One region of the Kitasatospora cystarginea genome, then DNA from elsewhere that is predicted to be linked to it. Evidence: riboswitches for the same ligand, from Rfam matches in the RefSeq annotation. Region 1 holds a riboswitch; the other holds the start of a gene.

What was found. Region 1 has a riboswitch for glycine ahead of gcvT (glycine cleavage system aminomethyltransferase GcvT). Riboswitches for the same ligand answer to the same signal wherever they lie in the genome.
Region 2: linked by a shared signal. The riboswitch ahead of gcvP (aminomethyl-transferring glycine dehydrogenase) and the one ahead of gcvT (glycine cleavage system aminomethyltransferase GcvT) in region 1 are both predicted to bind glycine.

The regions. Positions count from the first base shown of each region.
Region 1 is NZ_BAAATR010000040.1:28,028-31,929, forward strand. It holds gene glyA (serine hydroxymethyltransferase) at 1-206, opposite strand, end outside; gene gcvH (glycine cleavage system protein GcvH) at 301-678, opposite strand; gene gcvT (glycine cleavage system aminomethyltransferase GcvT) at 777-1,895, opposite strand; glycine riboswitch at 2,064-2,168, opposite strand; gene ABD369_RS32095 (enhanced serine sensitivity protein SseB C-terminal domain-containing protein) at 2,384-3,172, shown strand; gene ABD369_RS32100 (enhanced serine sensitivity protein SseB C-terminal domain-containing protein) at 3,421-3,902, shown strand, end outside.
Region 2 is NZ_BAAATR010000002.1:403,088-406,989, reverse strand. It holds gene ABD369_RS03740 (MFS transporter) at 1-25, opposite strand, end outside; gene ABD369_RS03735 (PRC and DUF2382 domain-containing protein) at 203-1,336, opposite strand; glycine riboswitch at 1,562-1,669, shown strand; glycine riboswitch at 1,671-1,802, shown strand; gene gcvP (aminomethyl-transferring glycine dehydrogenase) at 1,908-3,902, shown strand, end outside.

The sequences.
Region 1 (3,902 bases):
TCGCAGCCGCCGTAGTAGCGCTTGCCGGGGTAGCCCTCGGCGTACTTGTTGGTCAGCACCGAGCCCTGGGCCTCCATGACCGCCACGGGGGCGAAGTTCTCAGAGGCGATCATTTCGAGGGTGGTCTGCTGACGGTGCAGCTCGGCGTCGACCGCCGCGGCGATCTCGGGGTCGAGCGCGTGCAGGGACTGGTTCAGAACCGTCATGGAGATGGGTCTTCCTGTGGGGCGGGGCAGGGGACCTGAGGAGGCGTGGGGCGGCCGCCGCGCTGCGGCCGCCGCCCCCGAAGGGCCGGAAGGGTCAGGCGCCGATGAAGGCGTCGTACCCGGCGGCGTCGAGCAGCTCGTCGGTCGCGGTGACGCGGACCTTGTACAGCCAGCCGCCGGTGAAGGGCTCGCCGTTGACCAGGGCCGGGTCGTCGATGACGGCCTGGTTGATCTCCACGACCTCACCGGTGGCCGGCGAGAACAGGTCGCTGACCGACTTGGTGGATTCGAGCTCGCCACAGGACTCACCCGCGGTGACGGTGTCACCGACGTTCGGGAGCTGGACGTACACGATGTCACCGAGCGCGGTGGCCGCGTGCTCGGTGATGCCGACGGTCGACACGCCGTCCTCGTCGGCGGCGGTCAGCCACTCGTGCTCCTTGCTGTACTGCAGGTGCGTGGGGTTGCTCATGGCGTCATTCTCCAGGATCGCAAGAGGGTAGGGCGAAGCCGTCCGCTGAGCGGACCGGACAGGCGGGGGTTATGAGACGGCCGGGGCGGGCCGTGGGCTCAGCGGGCGCGCTTGTAGAAGGGCAGCGCGACGACCTCGACCGGCTCGTGCTTGCCGCGGACGTCCACCGCAACTGCCGTACCGGGCGCGGCGTGTGCGACGTCCACGTACGCGATGGCGATCGGCTTGCCCAGGGTGGGGGAGGGGGCGCCGGAGGTGATCCGCCCGATCACGGTGCCCTCGGCGTCGACCACCGAGTACTCGGCGCGCGGCACCCGCTTGCCCTCGGAGACCAGGCCGACCAGCTTGCGCGGCGCCTTGGACTCGGCCTCGGCGGCGGCCTGCTCCAGCGCCTTGCGGCCGACGAACTCGCCGCCGCCCGTGGTCTTGTCGAAGCGGACCACCCGGCCGAGCCCGGCGTCGAAGGGGGTCAGCTCGGTGGAGAGCTCGTGCCCGTACAGCGGCATGCCCGCCTCCAGGCGCAGGGTGTCCCGGCAGGACAGGCCGCACGGGACCAGGCCCTTGTCGGCACCGGCCGCGCTCAGCGCGTTCCACAGGTGCTCGGCGTCGCCGGGGGCGCAGAAGACCTCGAAGCCGTCCTCGCCGGTGTAACCGGTACGGGCCAGCCAGACCTGACGGTCGGCCACCGTGGCGGGCAGCAGCGCGTAGTACTTCAGACCCGGCAGGTCGGCGTCGGTGAGCGAGGCCAGGATGGCGTTCGCCTCCGGGCCCTGGACGGCGAGCAGCGCGTAGGCGTCCCGGTCGTCCCGGACCGCGGCGTCGAAGCCGGCCGCGCGCTCGGTGAGCGCGTCCAGCACCACCTGGGCGTTGGAGGCGTTGGCGACCACCATGTACTCGTCCTCCGCGGTGCGGTAGACGATCAGGTCGTCGAGGATGCCGCCGTCCTCGCGGCAGATCATGGTGTAGCGGGCGCGCAGCACGCCGAGCGCCGAGATGAAGCCGACCAGTGCGTGGTCGAGCAGCTCGCCGGCCTGCGGGCCGGAGACGGTGATCTCGCCCATGTGCGACAGGTCGAACAGGCCGGCCTTGGTGCGGACCGCGATGTGCTCCTCGCGCTCGCTGCCGTAGCGCAGCGGCATGTCCCAGCCGGCGAAGTCGGTCATGGTCGCACCGAGGGAGCGGTGCAGGGCGTCGAGCGCGGTGTGACGGAGGGACACGGCGGAACTCCTTGGCTGGGGCACTCAGGGGTTGACCTGCGTACGGGCACACGGGGGTGGAGTCTCCCCGTCTGTCGTCACAACCTGAGAGCTTCACCGCTAACCAAGGATGGCGGCTTGCACCGTGGGTGGGCGCACGGCGCGGCCGTGTCCACTTTCCAGATCTGCCTCGCCCGTGCGGTAGGGGTGCCTGAGAGATTCCGGGGAGGACTTGCTCCTTCGGCGCCGGCCCGTGCCCGTGCAGGGCACTCCGGACTCTCCCGCGCGGGTTCGAACGGCCAGTATGAAATTGGGCGCTGCGTATGAGCGCGCTCATCATGGCATGCCGGGTGGGCCGAGGGGGAGAGGGGTCGGACATCTCCTCCCCAGGTGGGGCGGGTTCACCCTTGCGGTACGGGGGCGCATCGGGGACGGACCGCCTCCCGCTACCCTTCTGGCAGCGGTGGAGACCGGGGCAGCACCCGGTCAGGTTGGAGGGGCAGGAGCCGATGAGCTACCCGGCTGGCGAGACGCAGGCATGGGCTGAGCCCGGTACGGCCCCGACGGGCGGCGGCTGGCCCGCCAACGAGCTGGAGCAGGTGCTCACCGCCGCGCTCGGCGAGCCCGGCGCGACCGCCAGGGTGGTCGAGGTGCTGGCCCGCAGCCAGGTGTGGATCCCGCTGCCGGCCGGTGCCGACCCGCAGGGCGCCTCGCTGGACCTGCCGACCATCGAGCTGGCCGGCGCGCCGTACGTCCCGGTCTTCTCCTCGCAGGAGGTGTTCCTGCAGCACGCCCCCGGGATGCCGTTCGCTGTCGCCCCGGTCTGGGAGTTCGCCCGCGGGCTGCCGCTGGGGGTCGGGATCGCGGTCAACCCTCAGGCCCCGGTGGGCATCCCGATCCCGCCCGAGGGGGTCGGCGAGCTGCGGCGCGGCCCGCAGGGTGACCGCTGGCAGGGGCAGCCGGACGGCGCCAAGGTGGCGCTGCGCGAACCCGAGCCGCACGAGGAGCCGTACGCCTTCCTGGCCGCGGCCGCCGCCGAACTCGCCACTCTGCCCGGGGTGCTGACGGCCCGTCGGGCCTGCGCCTCGGTGGAGGGGGACGCCCCGGCGCTGTTCGTCGGAGTGCAGTTCGACCCCGACCTGCTGACCGATCCGGCACAGGCCAACGAGGCGCTCGGCCGTGCGCTGGGAACCGCCCCGCTGCCGTACGGCGTCCACCTGGTGCTGCTCGACCTGGTCGCCGACCCGGTGGTGGAGTGGCTGCTCACCCGGGTGCAGCCGTTCTACGTCCGGGGCTGAGCTGGTGAGTAAGGGGCGGTGGTGTCAAGTCCGTCGGCGCCGCCCCATAGGCTGCTGCCCGGCAGCGGCGTACGGTCGGGTGAGCGGCCCGCTGTCCGAGTAGCGGCAGCGCGTGCCGACGGACGAGTACGGAGAGGGCCCGACGTGAGCGAGCAGGGCATCGGGGCACCCCGGACCAGGGGGCGGTGGACGCGTACGTCCGCCATGCCCGGAGCGCTCGCCCGGGGCACCCGGCCGGAGGCGGGGGCATGAACGGCACAGTGGCAGGCGGCGCACCGGGCTGGGGCCAGCCCCCGGCCGCACGTCCGGCGGCCGATCCGGCTGCCATCGAGCGTGCCCTGCGCGACGTCGCACCGGAGCGCTGGGAGGCGTACGAGAACCTGCTGCGCGCCCTGGCCGAGGGTCAGGTGTGGATGCTGCTGTGGCACGGCACGCCGGGCAGCCCCGACGCCCAGTACGGGAACATGGACATCGGCGGGCACGGCTACGCACCCGCCGTCACCTCGCCCGAGCAGTTGACCGCGAGCGGCTGGGCCCGCGGCCATGAGGTGATCTCCGGGCTGGAGGTCGCGAACGCGCTCTACCGGACCCGCTGGGGCCTGTGGCTCAATCCCCATGTGCCGGGCGGCGGCATCGGCGTCCCGTGGGCCGACCTGCGCCGGATCGCGGCCGGGCTGGACCGGCTGCCCGCGGGGCCGCTCCAGCTGGGCGAACCCCAGGTGCAGGCACC
Region 2 (3,902 bases), on a different contig from region 1:
AGCTGGGCTGTGGTGCCTCACTCACGGTTCTTCCTCCAGTTCAGGTCCCTCGGCGGTTGTGGCCAAGGGCGAAAGTCAACGAACTGAAGTAACGATGCACATGGATAGTTCAGACTGTCAAATATCTACGGTTGAAAATTAGGCAAACCGGTCGCCCCGGCTCCGTTTCGTCCGGTGCCGGGGCTGGAAGCGAAGCGACGGGTCAGGCGTGGCGCAGCGGTTCGGGACGGGCGGGCGGTGGGGTGGAGGGCGTCGCGCCCGGGGTGGTGGGAGCGTCCGGGGTGGTGCTGTCGTACACCTCGACCTGCTCCCGGCGCAGCTCCTCGCGGATCACCTGCTCCTCGGTGTACCGCTCGACCACCAGGCGCACCCGCTCGACCGGCGCCAGGTACTTGCGCAGCACCGGCCGCTCCTCGCGCAGGGTCACCTCCTCGACCGCGTCGGCGAGCTCCTGGTCGCTCAGTGCGGCCCGCTCGGACTCGGTCACTGGCACGCGCTCGACCCGAACCCGCTCCCGGGCGAGCCGTACCCGGCGCTCCACGGACTCGGTGGTCACGTACTTGCGCAGCCGCGCGGTGCCGAGGACGTGCCACTCGGTGCTGATGTCGAGGCGCTCCTCGCGGCAGGTGATCTCGATGGGCCCGGCCGGCGCGCCCTGGGCGGCCGCCCGGTCCGGGGTGGGGGCGTGCACCGCCCGCCCGTTGGACCCGGTGGTTCTGAGGGCGGGCCTGTCCGCCACGGCGGGGCTCTTGACGTGGTCGGCCGGCGGCGTGGCAGGCTGTGCGGTCGGGCTTGGAGTCGGAGCCGGAGCTTGAGTCGGCGGTGTGAAGCCGGCCGTCGCGCGCTCCCCGGTGGCGGGTGCTGCCGGAGTGGCGGGTGCGGAGGGCGCCGGGGGTGTGGCAGGTGCGGGGGCTGCCGCGGGCGTGGGCTGGGTGGCGGGCGGGTGCGGTCCGGTCGACCCGACGGAGCCGAAGTCCCGGTCGGTGGTCTTCGAGGTGCGGTTTGCGGGTGCCGCCGAGGGGGCGCTCGCGTCCAGGCCGTAGTAGCGGTAGAGCTGCAGCTCCTGTGCGGGCGAGAGGTGCTGCCCGACGCCGAAGTCTGGCGATTCCTTGATCAGTGACTTGTCGTACGGGACCCTGAGTTCGTCGCCCGAGAACTCACTGGTGGTCAGCGGGACGAAGGCATCCCGGCCGAAGATCCCGGTTCGCACCGCGGCCCACTCGGGCTCACCCGTCGCGTCGTCGAGATAGACCTCGTCGACCGTGCCGATCTTGTCACCGTTCCGGTCGACCGCCTTGTGGCCGATCAGGTCCCGCGGATCGATGTCGGTCTGCACGCCGTCCTCCACTACGTGCTCCTGGGGGAATCCCGTCTGGTGGGCGGCTTGGAGGAGCTGTCCGACCGCCACTTCACACGAAAAGCCATCAAGTCGGACAGCGGCTACCCGAAGGCAGCCGTACGGGAGGGCGTTGGGCTGTCCGGGGTCGTCGGTGTTCCGCCCGATCGCTCCCGACCGACCGGTGATCTGCGGGGTTTCCGCTGGTACCCTGGGCGCGACCGCCGAGCCCGCTCGGGAGAGTCCCCAATCCCCGTTGAACTGCGGGAAGTGGGGCGCCGAAGGAGCAAACCCTCCCCGGAATCTCTCAGGCATCCGTACCGTGTGGGCTAGGTCACTCTGGAAAGCAGGGCAGGGCTGTTGGCGCGGGAGCCGGCGGCACCACCCTCACCGACGGTGCAAGCCGATGGACGCCCCCCGGGCCTCCCGCGCGGCGAAGCTCTCAGGTCCCGATGACAGAGGGGGAGGCCTGTCGGGTTCACACGCACATCGGACCACCGCTCCCACAGCGGCGGAGCCCAACGACGTGTGCACCCCCCCGCCGGTCCGCGACCAGGAGGCCTCGACCCCCATGAACGCCCAGCCGACGCTCGCCGAGCTTGAGCAGGCCAGCCCCTTCGAGACCCGCCACATCGGCCCCGACACCGCCGCCCAGGACAAGATGCTGGCGCAGGTGGGCTACGGCTCGCTGGACGAGCTGTCCGACGCCGCCGTGCCGGAGGCCATCCGCAGCCTCACCGCGCTCGGCCTGCCCGCCGGTCGCAGCGAGGCCCAGGTGCTTGCAGAGCTGCGTGAACTCGCCTCGCGCAACCAGGTCCTGCAGCCGATGATCGGTCTCGGCTACTACGGCACGTTCACCCCGCCGGTGATCCTCCGCAACGTGCTGGAGAACCCGGCCTGGTACACCGCCTACACCCCGTACCAGCCGGAGATCTCCCAGGGCCGCCTGGAGGCGCTGCTCAACTTCCAGACCCTGGTCTCCGACCTGACCGGGCTCGCCACCTCCGGTTCCTCGCTGCTGGACGAGGGCACCGCCGCCGCCGAGGCGATGGCGCTGGCCCGCCGGGTCACCAAGGTCAAGGGCGGTGTCTTCCTGGTCGACGCCGAGACCCTGCCGCAGACCGTCGCGGTGATCAACACCCGTGCGGTGCCGACCGGCGTCGAGGTGGTCGTCGCCGACCTGTCGGACGGCATCCCGGCCGAGATCGCCGAGCGCGGCGTCTTCGGTGTGCTGCTCCAGTACCCCGGTGCCACCGGTGTGGTCCGCGACCTCGCCCCGGTGATCGAGCAGGCGCACGGCCTGGGCGCGATCGTCGCCGTCGCCGCCGACCTGCTGGCCCTCACCCTGCTGAAGTCCCCGGGCTCGCTCGGCGCCGACATCGCCTGCGGCACCTCGCAGCGCTTCGGTGTGCCGATGGGCTTCGGCGGCCCGCACGCCGGCTACCTGGCCGTCCGTGCCGAGTACGCCCGCAACCTGCCCGGCCGCCTGGTCGGTGTCTCGGTGGACGCCGACGGCAACCGCGCCTACCGGCTGGCGCTGCAGACCCGCGAGCAGCACATCCGCCGCGAGAAGGCCACCAGCAACATCTGCACCGCCCAGGTGCTGCTGGCCGTGATGGCCTCCATGTACGCCGTTTACCACGGCCCCGACGGCCTCGCCGACATCGCCCGCCGCACCCACCGCTACGCCGCCGCGCTGGCAGAGGGTCTGAAGGCCGGTGGCGTCGAGCTGCTGCACGGTGAGTTCTTCGACACCGTCACCGCCCGCGTCCCGGGCCGGGCCGCCGCGGTCGTGGACGCCGCCCGCGCGGGTGGCGTCAACCTGTACCAGGCCGACGCCGACACCGTGTCGATCTCCTGCGACGAGACCACCACCCGCGAAACCCTGGCCGCCGTCCTCGCCGCCTTCGGCATCGAGGGCGTCGAGCTGGACGAGAACGCCGAGGCGCTGCCCGCCGCGCTGCTGCGCGAGGACGAGTACCTCACCCACCCGGTCTTCCACGACCACCGCTCGGAGACCGCGATGCTGCGTTACCTGCGTCGCCTCTCCGACCGGGACTACGCGCTGGATCGCGGCATGATCCCGCTGGGCTCGTGCACCATGAAGCTCAACGCCACCACCGAGATGGAGCCGGTGACCTGGCCGGAGTTCGGCCAGCTGCACCCGTTCGCCCCGGTGGACCAGGCGGAGGGCTTCCTGACCCTGATCCGCCAGCTGGAGCAGCAGCTGGTCGAGGTGACCGGCTACGACGCCGTTTCCATCCAGCCGAACGCCGGCTCCCAGGGCGAGCTGGCCGGTCTGCTGGCGGTGCGTGCCTACCACCACGCCAACGGCGACACCCAGCGCGACGTCTGCCTGATCCCGTCCTCCGCGCACGGCACCAACGCGGCCTCGGCCGTGATGGCCGGGATGCGCGTGGTCGTGGTCAAGACCCTGACTGACGGCGACGTGGACGTCGAGGACCTCAAGGCCAAGATCGAGCAGCACCGCGACCAGCTCTCCGTGCTGATGGTGACCTACCCCTCCACCCACGGTGTGTACGAGGCCCAGATCACCGAGATCTGC